3 regions of the Kribbella sp. CWNU-51 genome follow, and region 1 is predicted to be linked to each of the others. Evidence: riboswitches for the same ligand, from Rfam matches in the RefSeq annotation. Region 1 holds a riboswitch; each other region holds the start of a gene.

Region 1 (6,084 bases):
ACCCGGTCGCCGGCTTCGGCCAGGCCGCCGCCCGGCTCGAGTCTCGCTGGTACGACGACTCGCGCGTGACGGGTACGGCGTACGCGACCGTCCTCGTCGGTACGGCGACCGCCGCCGGAGTCGTCGCCGAACGGCTCACCCGGAATCGTCCGATTGTCCACACGATCGTCACCGCGGCCGCGACCTGGACCGTGCTCGGCGCGCGCAGCCTGGAGCGTGAGGCCGAGGTGATGGCGGGGCTGCTCGAGGAGAAGGACATCCCGGCCGCGCGAGACCGCCTCAGCCACCTCTGCGCCCGCGACGCGACCGACCTGGAAGCCGACGAGCTCGCTCGCGCGACCGTGGAGTCGATCGCCGAGAACACGTCCGACGCGTGTGTGGCGCCGCTGCTGTGGGGCGGTGTGCTCGGCGTACCCGGCCTGCTCGGTTACCGCGCGGCCAACACACTGGATGCGATGGTCGGCTACAAGTCGGCGAAGTACCTCAACTTCGGCTGGGCATCGGCGCGGCTGGACGACGTACTCAATCTGCTGCCCGCCCGGGTGTGCGCGCTGCTCACCGGACTCGTGGCGGGGCGGCCGCGGCAAGCGGTGACCGTTTGGCGGCGGGATGCGCCCAAGCATCCGAGTCCGAACGCCGGACCGGTCGAGGCTGCGTTCGCCGGGGCCCTCGATCTGACGCTCGGCGGGACCAACAGCTACGGGTCGTATCAGGAGGACCGTGGCACGCTGGGCGACGGACCCACGCCGGCGGTTGCCGACGTACGCCGTACCGCCGCGCTCGCCCGGCGCGTCGGAGTCGCGGCGGCGGGGGTCGCCGCAATGCTGGCAGTACGGCGGAAAGGGACACGATGGATCTGAGTCGGCGGCCGTTGCGGATCGCACTGATCCGGCACGGCGAGTCCGAGGCCAACCTGGACAAGACGATCTTCGAGCGCGTCCCCGACCACGGGATCCCGCTCACGCCGCATGGGCACGAGCAGTCGGCCAAGGCGGGGAAGGAGCTGCGGGAGCTGTTCGAGGACGAGCCTGTCCGCGTGTACGTCTCGCCGTACCTGCGAGCTCTGCAGACGCTGGACTCGCTCGGGCTGGACGATCTGATCGGCCTCGCCCGCGAGGAGCCGCGGCTGCGGGAGCAGGACTGGGCCAATTATCAGGACACCGCGGACATCGAGCAGCAGAAGGAGCTGCGGAACCGCTACGGGCACTTCTTCTACCGGTTCACGGACGGTGAGTCGGGCGCGGACGTGTACGACCGGGTGTCGTCGTTCCTGGAGACCATGCACCGCGACTTCGACACTCCGGACGCGCCGCGCAACCTCCTGCTGGTGTCGCACGGGCTGACCATGCGGCTGTTCTGCATGCGCTGGTTCCACTGGTCGGTGCGATTCTTCGAGACGCTGCGTAACCCGGGCAACGCCGAAACACGCGTCCTGCTGCGGCAGCCGGATTTCCAGTACAAGCTGGACCGGCCGTTCGAACAGTGGACGCACGACGAACCGACGGAACGGGAGCGATCGGCATGGTTGTAGAGCAGACCCGGGAAGCGGTCCTCGAGCTGCTGGCGAGTCTTTCGCCCGCCCAGCTCGACAAGATCGAGGCGGCGTTCGACACGCCGGATCACCATCAATGGACGTATCTGCCCGGTGCCGTTCCGGGCCTGCCGCTGCACGAGCTGTCCGCGGCGCAGGAGGCCCTCGTCGTGCGCCTGCTCGGCCTCGTCTACAGCGAGCGCGGTCTGGCCGATTTCCGCGGGGTGATGGCCGCCGAGATCATCGTCCGCGGCCTCGCCGATCCGATGGAGGTCGCGGAGGTCGGCGGCTGGGCCGGCTCGACGGTCGGTGATCGCTACTACCTCCGGGTCCTCGGCGACCCGGCCGGGTCCGGGCCGTGGGCCTGGCGGCTGAACGGTCACCATCTCGCGCTGCACGTCACGCTCGTCGACGGCGCCATCTCGTTCACCCCGCAGTTCTTCGGCTCGAACCCGGCGGAGGTCCGCACCGGCCCGCACGCCGGGCGACGGTTCCTTGCCGCGGAGCAGGACCTCGGCTTCCAGCTCCTGCACGCCCTCGAGCCGGCCCAGCTGTCCGTCGCGCTGGTCTCCGACGCGGCGCCGGACGACATCCTGACCCGGCACGACCCGGTCGCCGACGCATCCCTGCTGCACCGCGGGCTCGCGTACGGCGACATGACACCGGAGCAACGTCAACTCCTGAGCCTCCTCATCGGTCAGTACGTCGGCCGCGCCGCCGGACCGATCGGGCTGCAGACCTGGCAGGACATCACCGACCAAGGCATCGAACGCCTCACCTTCGCGTGGGCCGGCGAGACCGAACCCGGCGTCGGCCACCGCCACTACTACTCGATCGCCGGCCCCACCTTCCTCGCCGAGTACGACAACACCCAGGACAACGCCAACCACATCCACTCCGTCTGGCGAGACCTCCGCAACGACTGGGCCACCGACCTCCTCGCCGCCCACTACGCGATGCATCGCTGACGCAGCGCGCGGCGAGGAAACGGTCCGAGTCGACGCTCAGTGGTGGAGCAGCCGGAACTCGTGGGTGATCGTCCACGTGGCGGTGCGGTGGCCGAGGCGGTTGGCGTCGGTCATGGCCTTCCGGAAGTGGATGCCGAGCCAGATCCTGGCATTCATGGTCTCGGCATCGAGGGCCGCGGCGCTGTCGTAGTGCCGGGTCGTCCCGGTCACCGACGAGGAGATGTCCAGGTTGATGGACCGAGCGCCGAACAGATAGCTGAACGTTCCGGTTGCTGCGCCGGTGCCGGATGCGTGCCCACTGACGTAGTCCGGATAGGGCGGCGTCTGGACCAGCGACATCCAGGTGGCGTCGGGCTTGGTCGCCGGGTTCCCGTCGGTGTCCGCGAGCCGGATCGCGGTGATCGGTCGCCAGTAGGCGTAGTCGTACTTGGACCGCCAGCACGCGATCAGCGCATCGGCGATGCTCGTGCTGAGCAGGGCGAACGCCCGGGCACTGTCGGTGATGTTCATCCCCCGTGCGATGACCTGCTCGCGGAGCGCCGTCTGGTACTGCAGCACGGCGTTGGCGTTCCAGAACAGCGCGGTCTCGGTCTGCGCCGCGGTCCGAGTGGATCCGACCAGCGCACCCTTGGCCTTCACCTCGGCGAAGTCCCGGGCATAGGCCTTCGACGTGATCGGGTACGGGCCGGGCAGCCGGAACTGGGTTGGCGAGCGGAGCGCTAGCGGTACGACGAAGCCGAGCCACGGGGCCAGCATCGGCGCGAAGGCATCAGGTGTCGGACGCCAGACTCCCGGGGCGGGCGTCACCGTCAGCTGGATGGTCGCGCCTCTGCCGTCGTCGGCCCGAGCCCGGATCAGCGTCTCAGCCGCGTGCCGGCCGACCTCGGTCCCCCGGGCCTTGGCGCGACCGTCGGGGATGGTGGCGAGCGACGCGGCGTAGTCGGTTGCGAGGTTCGCGGCCGAGGCGGGGAAGTAGTACCGCAGCACGTCGTACGCCGCGGTCGCGGCCGCCGCCTCGGAGGAGGCCCTGCCGCGGACCTTCGGTTGCTTGATGTACGGCTCGTAGCGGCCCTCGATGGCCACCACCGCGTCGTACACGGCCAGCGACGCGAAGGCGTAGTACAGACTCCCCACCGGGACCGGGGTGGCGTTCTCCGTGTAGATCGTCCGGCCGGCGATCGCGTTCCACTGGGTGATGACCGCCGGGTTCGCGTGGTTGCCGCCTGCCTGACTCGGCGTGGCGGCGAGGGCAGGAGCGGCGAGTCCGGCCGTCAGGACGACGACCAGAAGTCTCCAGACCTTCAAGCGCATGATTGCCTCCTTCAGGTGAAGCCGGGCCGATGGCTTGCGCTGAAGAAGACGCTGTCGTGCGACGCCGGAGGGCGTCCGCAGTACAAACCCGTTTGGCATTCCGGCCTACACCTGTAGCCCGCTCAGGTCATGAGCTGTGCCCGGCAGGTCGCCGGGCTGGTCGGCTAGAGTCGGCACGTCATCGACGGCACGTGCAGGAACCCGGTGTGAGTCCGGGACGGTCCCGCCACTGTGAACCCCTCGCACCCGAGGGGGAGTCAGGAACTGCCGCCGTCGTACCTCCGGTCGGGGCGTGGACACCCCGAGGAAGGACCGGTTACGCGTGCCCGCGAACCTGCTGCTGCTCTCCACCGCCGACACCGACCTGCTCGCCGCCGCCGAGGCGGACGCCGGCTGGACGGTCGCGAACCCGGCCCGGCTCGACCTCGACGGCCTGGCGCCGTTACTCGCCGACGCCGAGGTCGTCGTGGTCCGTCTGCTCGGCGGACGCCGCGCCTGGGAGGAAGGTCTCGACGCGGTCATCGCGTCTGGCAAGCCGGCTGTGGTCGTCAGCGGTGAGGCCGCACCTGACGCCGAGCTGATGTCGCTGTCGACCGTGCCCGCGGGTGCGGTGACCGAGGCGCTCGCCTACCTCCGGGAGGGCGGTTCCGAGAACCTGCGTAACCTGGCCGGCTTCCTGCGCGACACACTGCTTCTGACCGGCGACGAATTCGAGCCGCCGCGCGCGCTCCCGGCGTACGGCGTCCGCGGGACGTACGTCGAGGACGACCGGCCGGTGGTCGGGATCGTCTACTACCGCGCGCACGAGATCTCCGGGAACACCACGTTCGTCGACACGCTGGCCGCCGCCGTCGAGGCGGCGGGTGCGCAGCCGCTGCCCGTGTACTGCGGGACCCTGCGAGGACTGGATCCGACGTCGTCCGAGAATGCCGGACTGTTCGACCTGCTGCGTAAGTGCGATGTCCTGGTGACGACCCTGCTCGCCGCGGGCGGATCCGTCGCGGCCAACGCGAGCGCCGGCGGTTCCGACGACTCCTGGGATGCCGGGGCACTCGCCTCGCTCGACATCCCGCTGATCCAGGGCCTCGCGCTGACGTCGACCCGTGAGCAGTGGCTGGCCAGTGACGCCGCGGTCAGCCCGCTCGACGCTGCCACGCAGGTCGCGATCCCGGAGTTCGACGGGCGACTGATCACGATCCCGTTCTCCTTCAAGTCATACGACGCCGATGGGCTGGCCCGGTACGCGCCGGACCCGGAGCGGTGCGCCCGGCTGGCCGGGATCGCGGTCGCGCACGCCCGCCTCCGGCACGTGCCGGCTCACGACAAACGGTTGGCTCTCGTGTTGTCGTCGTACCCGACCAAGCACGCGCGGATCGGGAACGCGGTCGGTCTCGACACACCGGCGTCGGCCGTGGTCCTGCTCGGTCAACTCCAAGAGGCCGGGTACGATCTCGGCGACCTCGATCTCAGTGAGCTCCAGGGGCCGGACGGCGCCGACGGGCTGATCCATCGGCTCATCGCCGCAGGTGGTCACGACGTCGACTGGCTGACCGACGAGCAGTTGACGAACGCCGTCGCGAAGGTTCCGCTCAGCGTCTATGAGCAGTGGTTCGGGCGAGGGCCGGATTCGTTGCGTACGGCAATGACCGGGGCGTGGGGCGAGGCGCCGGGCGAGCTGTACGTCGACACCTCCGGCGACGAGCCTGCGATCGCCCTGGCGGCGTTGCGTTTCGGGAACGTCGTGCTGATGATCCAGCCGCCGCGTGGCTTCGGTGAGAACCCGGTGGCGATCTACCACGACCCGGACATGGCCCCGTCGCATCACTACCTGGCGGCGTACCGCTGGCTCGAGGCCCCGGCCGAGGAGGGCGGCTTCGGCGCGCACGCCGTCGTCCACCTGGGCAAGCACGGGACGCTCGAATGGCTGCCGGGCAAGGGGATCGGGATGGCGGCCGGCTGTGCGCCGGACGCCGTCCTGGGGAATATGCCGATGGTCTACCCGTTCATCGTCAATGACCCCGGCGAGGGGACACAGGCCAAGCGGCGCGCGCACGCGACCGTTGTCGACCACCTGGTGCCGCCGATGGCGCGCGCCGAGACGTACGGCGACATGGCGAAGCTGGAGTACCTGCTCGACGAGTACGCGACCGTGTCGGCGCTGGATCCGGAGAAGGTGCCGACCCTGCGGGCGCAGATCTGGACACTGATCCAGGCGGCGCAGCTGCACCACGATCTGCACACGGACGAGAAGCCGGACGACCTGGAGTTCGACGA
Region 2 (6,084 bases), on a different contig from region 1:
CTCGGCACTCATGCTCACCTGTTCACCATCCACAGGCTGTGGACTCTTGTTCAAGGTTTGTGGATAAGGTTGAATAAGAGGTATGGCACGGGTCGAGTTGCATCGGTGGCCTGGGCACCCGGACGGGTTCACCCGGGCGGAGCGGTTGGGTGGGTCGTACGAGTTGTACTTCCCGGATCCGCTGGTCGGGCGTGAGTTCGACCTGAGCGACGACGTGCTCGCCGCGCTGGAGGATGCGGCCGGCGATCTCGCCCGGCTGGACGCGACCGCCGCCGTCCTGACGAACAGCGAAGCGCTGGCGCGACTGCTGCTCCGGGCCGAGGCCGTCGGGTCGTCGCAGATCGAGGGGCTCGTTGTCGGTGCGCGCCGCCTGCTCAAGGCCGACGTACTCCGTGATCGGCCGACCAGTGGACCCGGCGACGTCACCGCCGAGGAAGTGCTGGGCGCTGTCGACGCGATGACCTGGGTGACCGAGTCCGTCCAGGCCGGCGACAAGCTCGAGGTCGACCACCTGCTCGAGGCGCACCGTCGACTGATGGCCCAGTCTCCGACGCCGGAGTTCGGCGGGGAGGTCCGCTATCTGCAGAACTGGATCGGCGGCCGCTCCCCCGCCGAGGCGTACTACGTCCCGCCGCCGGCGCACCTGCTCCCCGACCTGCTCGCGGATCTGATGGCCTTCGTCCGGGAGTCCCGGCTGCCGGTGCTCGCCAAGACCGCGATCGCGCACGCACAGTTCGAGACGATCCATCCCTTTGCCGACGGCAACGGACGGACCGGGCGCGCGCTGATCCACCTGATCCTGCGGGCCGACGGCCTCATCACCCGGACCGTGCCGCCGGTGTCGTTGTCGCTCGCCACGCATGCGACGCAGTACATCGATGCGCTGACAGCCTTCCGGTATGTCGGACGGGCGACCACGATCAAGGCTCGGTCGGCGGCGAATCCCTGGCTGCAGATGTTCGCGATGGCATGCAGTCACGCCACCGCGGAGGCCGCGCGGTTCGAACAGACGGCGACCGACCTGAAGACCGCCTGGCGCGAACGGGCCGCGCCGGTCCGCGCAGGCTCCGCGACCGATCTGTTGATCGACGCCTTGCCCGCGGCCCCGGTCCTCACGCTTGCCGCGGCCGCGCGGCTCATCGACCGGTCTCAACAGGCCGCCAACCAAGGACTCGCGCGCCTGGTCGAGACGCGCGTCCTGCGCGAGCTCACCGACGGCCGCCGGAACCGCGTCTACGAGGCGCCCGAACTGATCGACGCGTTCACGTTGCTCGAGCGGCGCTTCGCCAGCCCGGCGGCCGATACCCGGATCGAACCGCCTAGCAGACCAGTGCCGTCGAGGCCAGAACCAACACACCGTCCGCATTGACTTTCTCCTCTCCGTCGGGACACAATTCGAACACATGTTCGATCGCGTCTCAAATCGAGGCGCCTGACGGGGAGCGGGATGAATCGTGATGCCGGAGCCGTTCGACTGGGAGATCCTGCACCGACCATCGGCGATGGCGATGGTGCGAGGCCAGCTCGGCTTCAGCTGGATGGTGCTGTCCGGCCGGCTCGCCCAACTGACCGACGAGCAGTACTTCTGGCGTCCGAGCAGTGAGGCCCTGACCGTCGTACGACGGCACTACCTCGGTGGATTCCGGTCCCTCGGATCCGGGGAGTGGGTGGCGCAGTGGCCGGACGAGCCGGATCATCGCGGGCCACGGACGATCGCCTGGCTGATCGCCCACTTGACCGAGACATTCTTCGAGCGCTGGGAGTGGACCTTCGGCGAGAGCCAACAGGGCCGCGCCGACATCACACTGCACGGCAACGCCCGGGACGCGGTCGCCTGGCTGACGCACTGGGTGGACGCCTGGCAGGACTCGATCGCCGCGCTGGACGAGGAGCAGGTGATGACGGTCGGCCTGAGCCAGGCGACCGAACTGGACGCCGGTGAGCCGTTCGGTCACGTCGCGCTCCGGCTCAACCGCGAGCTCATCCACCACGGCTCGGAGATCATGACGCTCCAGGATCTCTATGCGGTCGCAGCCTGAAACCACAACATGTGCGACACGCGGCGTGGCGCTACCACAAGATCTAGTGCAATCCACCTAGCATCACTACTGCTGGTGGTTCGGAGTGGTTGGCAGCACAAGATGTGGGCCACGCCGAGGCAACAGGGGAATCCGGTGCGAATCCGGAGCTGCCCCGCAACGGTGAGCGGAGACTGTCCGCGAGTCCGGATACCTGCCACCGGCGCGCGCACCGCCGGTGCGTGCGGTCCGAGACCTCGCGGGTGGGTCGCAGGGCGTGGCGGCAGCGTTCCCGGCCGGAGCTGCCTGTCTCGTCATGCGCCCATCCGTGCGGTAACGGTCCTCCGAACTCTTGTGGAGAGCACACCTGTGACTATTGCTTCGTCATCCTCCGCGGTGACGACCGACCAGCCGATCCAGCTGACCGTCGTCCGCCGTGACGGCAGCAGCACCGCGTTCGATCCGACCAAGATCTCTGTTGCCATGAGCAAGGCGTTCCTCGCGGTCGAGGGCGCCGACGCCGGCGCGACCCACCGGGTCCGCGACCTGGTGGCCGACCTGACCGGCCGGGTCGTGGGCGCCTTGACCAGCCGCGGCGACACTCGCCGCAGCGTCCAGGTCGAAGACATCCAGGACCAGGTCGAGCTGGCGCTGATGCGCGCCGGTGAGCACCAGGTCGCCCGGGCCTATGTGTTGTACCGCGAAGAGCGGACCAAGGCCAGGACACCATCCGACCCGGCCGGGATCGCCGAGCGGCCCGCGCTCTCGGTGCGCGCCGCCGACGGCAGCACCGCGCCATTGGACATCGACCGGCTGCGGGTGATCGTCGCGGAAGCGGCCGACGGGCTCGACTCGGTCGATCCCGAGCTGATCCTCGACGAGACTCTCGGCTCCTGCTACGACGGCATCGCTCAGCACGAGGTCGAGCTCGCGCTGGTGATGGCCGCCCGGTCCTACGTCGAGACCGAGCCGCAGTACAGCTTCGCCGCGTCCCGCCTGCTGCTGGACCAGATCCGCCGCGAGGCCCTCGGCCGCGTGCACGGTGAGCCACGGCAGGCCAGCCAGGCCGACATGACCGCGGCCTACGCGGACTACTTCCCGCGCTACGTCCAGGTCGGTATCGACGCCGGTCACCTCGATCCCGAGCTGGCCACCTTCGACCTCGACCGGCTCGCCGCCGCGATCCGTCCCGAGCGCGATCTCGACTTCACCTTCCTCGCTCTCCAGACGCTGTACGACCGGTATCTGCTGCACATCGACAAGGTCCGGTTCGAGCTGCCGCAGGCGTTCTTCCTCCGGGTCGCGATGGGGATGGCGCTGCGCGAGGACGACCGGGAGGCGCGCGCGATCCAGTTCTACGAACTGCTCAGCTCGTTCCGGTTCATGTCCTCCACGCCGACGCTGTTCAACTCCGGCACCACCCGGCCGCAGCTGTCGTCGTGCTTCCTGACCACGGTCGACGACGACCTGGCCGGCATCTTCCACGGCATCCGGAACAACGCCCTGCTCGCCAAGTACTCCGGCGGCCTCGGCAACGACTGGACGCCGGTCCGCGGGATCGGCGCCAAGATCCGCGGCACCAACGGTGAGTCGCAGGGCGTCGTACCGTTCCTGAAGATCGCCAACGACACCGCCGTCGCGGTCAACCAGTGCTTTGCGCCGGACACCCTCGTTTACGCTGCAGACGGCCCAACCGCGATCCGCGACATCGAGGTGGGCGATCTCGTGCTCGCTGCGAGCGGTCGCTATCGCGAGGTCACGAAGACTTTCACGTACGACCAGGACGGCCCGATGGTGGAGGTCGATGTCAAGCACTCGATCGAGCCACTCACTGTCACCACCGGCCATCCGCTCTACGCGATTCAAGGCATACCGATGGAGCAGGGCAATGAGCGCACGCTCGAGTGGCTCGCGAAGGAGAAGGTCACAGCAGCCTGGGTCGAGGCCGGCATGCTCAGCAGGGGTGACTACATCGGGCAGGTCATCCCGACGGACGTCATTCCGGTTCACGGTCTGACAGAGGACGATGCGCGCCTGTATGGCATCCTCCTCGGTGACGGCCACATGTCGAAGAACGGCAGCCAGTGGGGTGTGTCAGGGAATCCGCAGCGCGACACACACTTGTCGTTCGTGCGCGAGTACCTCAAAGCTCGCGAAATCCATTTCTGGGAGACCAGTCGCGGTGATACCTACGTGCAGATCCACTGGGCGGCAGGACGCGGCCCCAGAAGAGACAGGCTGACGGGACGCATCGTCGGCAGCGGCGAGCCTACGCTGCCATTTGATGGCGAGGACCTGTACGACCAGCTACACCGGAAACACATCGCACGTCGGCTGTCGCATCTGCCACCTGCCCAAACACATGCGCTGATCCAGGGCCTGCTGGAAACGGACGGCAGCGTATCTCGTGGCAAGGAGATCTACTTCACGACCACTTCACGAAAGCTCGCCGCCGGCCTGCGCTACCAATTGCTCCGGCTCGGAATCCCCGCCGCCGGGCAGCACCGCGTCCGGGAGGGGCATCACGTAGGTCGTCGCTCTGACGGATCCGAGATCACCTTCTCGAAGCCGGTGGACACGTTTGATCTCCGCATTCCCGCCGTGCCGGGAATCGCCGAACTCGTGGGCGTCACACCCATACGGAAGTTCAACTGGATCGCACACCAAGGCATGGTGTTCTCCCGCGTGCGCGAGGTCCGCGCAACCTCGATGGTTCCCGTCGTACATGACCTCGAGGTCGAGATCGACGAGTCTTACATGACTGTCGCCGGGTTGGCCCACAACGGTGGCAAGCGCAAGGGCGCGGTCTGTGCATACCTGGAGACCTGGCACATCGACGTCGAGGAGTTCCTCGACCTCCGCAAGAACACCGGCGACGAGCGGCGTCGTACTCATGACATGAACACGGCCAACTGGGTGCCGGACCTGTTCCTCCAGCGCGTCGAGGCGGGTGGCGACTGGACGCTGTTCTCGCCGAACGAGGTCCCCGACCTGCACGATTTGTACGGCGCAGCGTTCGCCGAGGCGTACACCGGCTACGAAGCGGCGGCGGACCGTGGTGAGATCCGGGTGTTCAAGCGGGTAAAGGCCGTCGATCTGTGGCGCCGGATGCTGACCGTGCTGTTCGAGACCGGGCACCCGTGGATCACCTTCAAGGACGCTTGCAACCTGCGCTCGCCGCAGCAGCACGACGGCGTGGTCCACTCGTCGAACCTGTGCACCGAGATCACCCTCAACACGACGGTCGAGGAGACCGCGGTCTGCAACCTCGGCTCGGTCAATCTGGTCGCGCACCTGACCGCCGACGGTCTCGACGCCGATCTGCTCCGCGACACCGTGAAGACGGCGGTCCGGATGCTCGACAACGTCATCGACGTGAACTTCTACACCACCCCCGAGTCCGAGCGTGCGAACCAGCGCCACCGCCCGGTCGGCCTCGGCCTGATGGGCTTCGCGGACGCGCTGTTCGCGCTGCGGATCCCGTACTCCTCCGACGCCGCGGTCGAGTTCGCGGACAGCGCGATGGAGCAGATCAGCTACCACGCGATCGAGGCGTCCAGCGACCTCGCCGCCGAGCGTGGCCGCTACTCGACGTACGACGGTTCGCTGTGGAGCCAGGGTGTGCTGCCGATCGACTCGCTGGAGTTGCTCCGGACGGCTCGCGACGGCGACGTGATCGTTGATGAGAGCAAGCAACTGGACTGGGACGCGCTCCGGCAAAAGGTGCTGCGCGACGGCATGCGGAACTCGAACGTGATGGCGATCGCGCCGACCGCGACGATCTCCAACATCTGCGGCGTGAGCCAGTCGATCGAGCCGGCGTACAGCAACCTGTTCGTGAAGTCGAACATGTCCGGTGAGTTCACCGTCGCGAACCCGTACCTCGTCGCCGACCTGAAGGCGCGCGGGCTGTGGGATCAGGTGATGGTGTCGGACCTGAAGTACCACGACGGCGTCCTGGCCGGGATCGAGCGGGTGCCGGCCGATCTGCGCGAGCTGTACGCGACCGCCTTCGAGATCGACCCGATGTGGCTGGTGAAGTCGGCGTCGCGGCGGCAGAAGTGGA
Region 3 (6,084 bases), on a different contig from region 1:
CCTAGGTCCGGGGACCACCCCGAGTCGCGACCTGCCCTGCGAATGAGGTTCAGACCCCGTGTTCCGTCGTACCAAGTCTGAGACAGCTACCACCGTACCCGCCGAGCCCCAGGGCAAGCCGGGTGGGAAGGGACGCCCCACCCCGACCCGCAAGGAGGCGGAGGCGGCCCGCAAGCAGGCGCTGAAGAAGCCGCGCAACCGCAAGGAGGCGTCGGCGTACCGGCGGGAGAAGGTCCGCACCGAGCGGGCCAAGATGCAGGACGCCCTGCGCACCGGCGACGACCGGTACCTGCCGGCCGCCGACAAGGGCCCGGTCCGGCGGTTCGCCCGGGACTATGTGGACGCCCGCTACTCGGTGATGGAGTTCGCGCTGCCGGTCCTGCTGGCGGTGTCACTGATCGGCGTGGTGTTCTCGGCGCAGTTCCCGTGGCTGGCCGGCGTGGTCAACCTGCTCTTCCTGGTGATGATCGTGCTGATCGCGGCGGACTGGTTCCTACTCTCGGCCGGGCTGCGGAAGGCGGTCACGGTGAAGTTCCCGAAAGAGTCCACCAAGGGCCTGGGGTTCTACGCGGTCCGGCGGACCATGCAGATGCGCCGATGGCGGATGCCCAAGCCGATGGTCAAGCGCGGCGAGAAGCCCAGCTGACCGGGCCGGTAGGGTCAGGGGTATGGACTTCCGCTATCTCGGCAACAGTGGTTTGAAGGTCAGCGAGATCTCGTACGGGAACTGGCTCACGCACGGGTCCCAGGTGGAGAACGATCAGGCCAAGGCCTGTGTGCGGGCGGCCCTGGAGGCCGGCATCACCACGTTCGACACCGCCGACACCTACGCCAACACCAAGGCCGAGTCGGTCCTCGGCGAGGCGCTGGAGGGTGAGCGGCGCGAGTCGCTGGAGATCTTCACCAAGGTCTACTGGCCGACCGGCCCCGGCGGACCGAACGACACCGGCCTGTCCCGCAAGCACATCCACGAGTCGATCAACGCCTCGCTGAAGCGCCTCAAGACCGAGTACGTCGACCTCTACCAGGCGCACCGGTACGACACCGAGACGCCGCTGGAGGAGACGATGGAGGCGTTCGCCGACGTCGTCCGGTCCGGCAAGGCGCTCTACATCGGCGTGTCCGAGTGGACCGCGGAGCAACTCCAGGAGGGTCACCGGCTGGCCCGGGAGCTGCGCATCCCGTTCGTCTCGAACCAGCCGCAGTACAGCATGCTCTGGCGGGTGATCGAGGCCGAGGTGGTGCCGGCCTCGGAGGAGCTCGGCATCGGCCAGGTGGTGTTCTCGCCGATCGCGCAGGGTGTGCTGACCGGCAAGTACCTGCCGGGTCAGCAGCCGCCGGAAGGCTCCCGGGCCACCGACGCGGCCGGGTCGAACTTCATCAAGCGGTTCCTCACCGACGACGTGCTCACCCGGGTCCAGGACCTGAAGCCGGTCGCCGACGAGGCCGGTCTGTCGCTGTCCCAGCTGGCGATCGCCTGGGTGCTGCAGAACCAGAACGTGTCCTCGGCGATCATCGGCGCCTCCCGGCCCGAGCAGGTGACCGAGAACGTGAAGGCGTCCGGGGTGAGGCTCGAGGAGAGCCTGCTGAAGCGGATCGACGAGACGCTGGGCGGCATCGTCGAGCGCGACCCGGCCAAGACCGCGCAGAACGCGCCGCAGACCCGGCCCGGCTCGTGAGCTGGAGCTGGCGGTTCGAGACCGCTTCCGGCGCCCTGGTCGACCCCGGTGAGGTCGGTGGGGCCGAGTTCTCCGCACAGGGTGACGCGGAGAGCTGGCTGGGTGAGCTCTGGCGGGACCTGGCCGACCGCGGTGTCGGCCAGGTGTACCTGCTGGAGGACGGCCGGGAGGTCTACGGCCCGATGAGTCTGGCCGCGCCAGAGTAGGCTTCGGTCCGAACACGCCTGCGTCACAGGGAAGCCGGTCCAAGTCCGGCGCTGACCCGCAACCGTAGGCCACCTCAGGTGGCGAGCCGGAACACTGTGCCGCAGGCAGGCTCAGCTACCCGCCGTGGTCCGCGGGTGGGGCCCCTACCCTGCCGGTGCAGGCGGGACTTCCTCCACCGGGCCACGGCCCGATCGAGGACACGAGATGACTGCACACCGGACCGTACGACTGGTCCTCGCCCTGCTGGCGGGTCTCCTGCTGGCGGGGACCGTCGCCACCACCGCACAGGCCGAGGACGGCTATCGCTTCTGGGGCTACTACCAGTGGGCTTCCGGCCAATGGGCCTTCTCACAGAAGGGCTCCGACGCCGTCGTCCCGGCCGACGGGGCGGTGGAGGGCTGGCGGTTCGCCGTCGGCGGCGCGAAGCCCCGGGTGCCTCGGGCAGCGGGGGATTTCGAGGCGATCTGCGGCAAGACGCCGGCCGAGACCGGCAAGAAGCGGGTGGCCCTTGTGGTCGACCCGGGTACGCCGGAGGACGCGGCCAGCGGTGAGACTCCGGGTCCGGCCACCGGGACGTGTGTGGTGACCGACGTGAAGGCGACCGGCGCGAAGATCCTGGCCGCGGTCGCGCCGGTCCGGATCGAGAAGGGCCTGACCTGCGGGATCGCGGGCTACCCAGCCAAGGGCTGCGGCGACCAAGTGAAGAACATCCAGGTCCCGGCCACCGACACCCCGGTGACGCTGCAGATCGGTGCGGCGGTCGGTGCCGCACCTGCGGCCTCCCCCTCGCCGGTCGCATCCTCCTCGGACAGCGACGGCGCTCCGTGGGGCGGGATCATCATCGCCGCCGCGGTTGTCGTCGTACTGGCCGGTGGTGGCCTGCTCCTCAGTCGCCGCCGTACAGCCAAGTAAGTGCGTGCTGTCGATCGACTGACGTACCCCCGGGCACTCCACCCGGGGGCCTGGTGGCTGTGGGCGCTCGGCATGGCCGTGGCCGCCAGCAGGACGCGGAATCCGGTCCTGCTGGCGCTGATCCTCGCAGTGACCGGATTCGTGGTGGCCGCCCGCCGGACCGATGCTCCCTGGGCACACAGCTACGCCGCGTTCCTCAAGCTCGGTCTGGTGGTCATCGGCCTCCGGGTGGTGTTGCAGGCGCTGCTCTCCACCCGCTCGCAGGGGAACACTGTTCTGTTCACCCTGCCGCAGATCCCCTTGCCTGACTGGGCAAACGGGGTGAAGCTCGGCGGCGAGGTCACCCTGGAGGCGTTGCTCACCGCGCTGTACGACGGTGGTCAGCTCGCCGTGATGCTCTGCTGCGTCGGTGCCGCCAACGCACTGGCCAGTCCCCGGCGGCTGCTCAAGTCGTTGCCCGGGGCCCTCTACGAGATGGGTGTGGCCTGTGTGGTGGCGCTGACGTTCGCGCCGCAGCTGGTGACGGACGCCCGTCGCATCCGCGCCGCCCGCCGTCTGCGCGGCCGCACCCGCGGCTCCTTCCGGACGACGGCCATGCCCGTGCTGGAGGGTGCTCTGGACAGGTCGGTCGAACTCGCCGCCGCGATGGACTCGCGCGGCTACGGACGTACGGCGCACGTCCCGCAAGCGCAGCGTCGTCTCACCGCCCTCTGCGTCCTGCTGGGGTTGCTGGGCATCCTGCTCGGCGTCTACGCGTTGCTGACCGACTCCATGGCGTTTCCGCTCGCGGCGTCCGCACTGGCGATCGGACTGCTGCTGGCGCTCGGAGCGATGGCCGTTGGGCGTCAGCGGGTCACTCGGACTCGATACCGGCCGGATCCGTGGGCGCTGCCCGAGTGGCTGGTCGTGGCGTCCGGTGCGATCGCTGCCGGGGCTATGGTCACCGCTGCGGCACGTGGTGTCCCCGGACTGCTGCTGGCCGGCCCGTTGGTCGTTCCACCCGTTCCGCTGGTGCCCGTTGCCGGCGTACTGATCGGACTGGCTCCAGCGGTGGTCGCGCCTCCACAGGTCAGGCGGGCGGTCGCATGATCGAGTTCGACCGGGTGACAGTGACGTACGACGGGGCCGCGGAGCCGGCGCTGCGGGACGTGAGCTTCACCGTGCCCGAGGGCGAGCTGGCGCTGGTGATCGGGCGGACCGGATCCGGCAAGTCCACGTTGCTGCGAGCAATCAACGGACTGGTGCCGCACTTCACCGGCGGCACGCTGGCCGGGCGGGTGCTCGTCAACGGACGGGACACCAGCGAGTACCGGCCGCGCGACCTGGCCGACGTGGTCGGCATGGTCGGGCAGGACCCGATGGCTGGGTTCGTGACCGACACGGTCGAGGACGAGCTCGCTTACAGCATGGAGTCGCTCGGGGTCGCGCCGGACGTGATGCGCCGACGGGTTGAGGAGACTCTGGATCTGCTGGGGCTGGCCGACGTACGGGATCGGGCGTTGACGGCACTGTCGGGCGGGCAGCGGCAGCGGACCGCTATCGGCGCCGCACTGACCTCTCACCCGGCTGTGCTCGTGCTGGACGAGCCAACGTCCGCGCTGGATCCGCAGGCGGCTGAGGAAGTGCTGGCCGCACTGCAGCGCCTCGTGCACGACCTGAGCGTGACTGTGATCATGGCCGAGCATCGGCTCGAGCGCGTGATCCAGTACGCCGACCGGGTGATCGAAGTACCCGGTGGTGCAGCCGCTGTGTCCACTGGGCTACCGGCTGAGCGCATGGTGACCGCTCCGGTCGCACCGCCTGTGGTGGAGCTGGGACGCCTGGCCGGCTGGTCGCCACTCCCCCTGTCTGTCCGCGACGCCCGGCGGGCCGCTGTCGCGTTGCGAGGCCGTTTGGACTCCATCGTGCCGCAGAGGTCGGCGGCTGCCCAGGGTGCCGAGCTCGCTCGGTGCACCGACCTGGTGGTTGGCTACGGCAACGTCATGGCCTTGCGGGGCGTGTCACTGAGTATCAAGGCCGGTGAAATCGTCGCACTGATGGGCCGCAACGGCGCTGGTAAGTCCACACTGCTCAACGCCCTGGTGGGGATCCTGCCGGCGCGATCCGGTACGGCGGCAGCGGCCGGCGCGGACCCGCGTCGTACCAAGCCTTCCGAGCTGGTCAAGGCGGTCGGACTGGTCCCGCAGGAGCCTGCCGACCTGCTGTACGCCGCCACGGTCGCGGAGGAGTGTGCGGGCGCCGACTCCGACTTCGGTGTGCCGGCGGGTAGTTGCCGTGCGCTATTGAATCGGCTCGCTCCGGATATCGACCAGGCGATGCATCCGCGGGACCTGTCCGAAGGACAACGGCTATGTCTGGCGCTGGCCGTCGTACTGTGTGGTGCTCCGCCGCTCCTGCTGCTCGACGAGCCGACGCGGGGTCTGGACTACGGCGCCAAGCGTCGACTGGTGGCGATTCTGCGTGAGCTGGCTGCTGCCGGGCATGCGGTCGTGCTGTCGACGCATGACGTGGAGATGGTGGCTGAGGTCGCTACCCGGGTGCTGGTGCTCGCAGAGGGCGAATTGGTCAGTGATGGCGATACAGCCGAGGTCATGGCGGGGTCTCCGTCGTTCGCGCCACAGGTGGCGAAGATCTTTGCCCCGTTGCCGTTCCTGACCGTCGGAGAAGTCGCTACTGCATTGGAACGGGCGTCATGACGACGGCCTGGCTCAAGCTGCGCGGTCGGCGCGTCTCTTCGCTTCGCCTGGTCCGCCTCAAGCCCCGGAGCACGACCATGCTCGTGGTTGCGTCCCTGGTCGGGCTGCTGGCGTTCGCCTGGCCGCTGTTCCTCCACACCGACCAGGGGGGTGCGTCCGCGATCGGACACACCACGGACGCGCCCTGGCTCTTCGTCCTGCTGCTGCCGCTGCTGGTGGCCGTCGTACTCGCGGAGTTGTCCGAGGCGGGGATCGACGCGAAGGTGATCTCGCTGCTCGGCATGCTGGCGGCCGTCGGTACGGCGTTACGGGCACTCGGTCCAGGGACAGCCGGGCTGGAGCCTGGGTTCTTCCTGCTCGTGCTGGCGGGGCGGGCGTTCGGGGCCGGGTTCGGGTTCGTGCTGGGGGCTGTGTCACTGCTCGGCGGCGCGCTCATCACTGGTGGGGTCGGGCCGTGGATGCCGTTCCAGATGTTCGCCTGTGCGTGGGTGGGGTGCCTGGCGGGGCTGCTGCCTCGAGTGGGCGGGCGGTTGGAGTTGTTGCTGCTGGCGGCGTACTCGCTGGTGTCCGGGGTGATGTACGGCGTGGTG

What was found. A riboswitch is a leader RNA that binds a small molecule or an ion and turns the genes downstream of it on or off. The one in region 1 is predicted to bind cobalamin.
Region 2: another riboswitch for cobalamin. It lies ahead of ACXC9Q_RS34445 (ribonucleoside-diphosphate reductase subunit alpha); the one in region 1 lies ahead of cobN (cobaltochelatase subunit CobN).
Region 3: another riboswitch for cobalamin. It lies ahead of ACXC9Q_RS32975 (SCO2322 family protein); the one in region 1 lies ahead of cobN (cobaltochelatase subunit CobN).

What each region holds. Positions count from the first base shown of each region.
Region 1 covers NZ_JBSXMZ010000023.1:62,955-69,038, reverse strand. Annotated here, with positions in the region: gene ACXC9Q_RS24125 (cobalamin biosynthesis protein) at 1-860, shown strand, start outside; gene ACXC9Q_RS24120 (phosphoglycerate mutase family protein) at 851-1,531, shown strand; gene ACXC9Q_RS24115 (DUF3500 domain-containing protein) at 1,522-2,499, shown strand; gene ACXC9Q_RS24110 (vanadium-dependent haloperoxidase) at 2,536-3,810, opposite strand; cobalamin riboswitch at 3,965-4,096, shown strand; gene cobN (cobaltochelatase subunit CobN) at 4,133-6,084, shown strand, end outside.
Region 2 covers NZ_JBSXMZ010000044.1:37,897-43,980, reverse strand. Annotated here, with positions in the region: gene ACXC9Q_RS34455 (Fic family protein) at 83-1,369, shown strand; gene ACXC9Q_RS34450 (DinB family protein) at 1,458-2,039, shown strand; cobalamin riboswitch at 2,099-2,254, shown strand; gene ACXC9Q_RS34445 (ribonucleoside-diphosphate reductase subunit alpha) at 2,388-6,084, shown strand, end outside.
Region 3 covers NZ_JBSXMZ010000040.1:99,253-105,336, reverse strand. Annotated here, with positions in the region: gene ACXC9Q_RS32990 (DUF3043 domain-containing protein) at 59-646, shown strand; gene ACXC9Q_RS32985 (aldo/keto reductase family protein) at 669-1,679, shown strand; gene ACXC9Q_RS32980 (hypothetical protein) at 1,676-1,885, shown strand; cobalamin riboswitch at 1,873-2,004, shown strand; gene ACXC9Q_RS32975 (SCO2322 family protein) at 2,091-2,798, shown strand; gene ACXC9Q_RS32970 (CbiQ family ECF transporter T component) at 2,799-3,887, shown strand; gene ACXC9Q_RS32965 (ABC transporter ATP-binding protein) at 3,884-5,494, shown strand; gene ACXC9Q_RS32960 (ECF transporter S component) at 5,491-6,084, shown strand, end outside.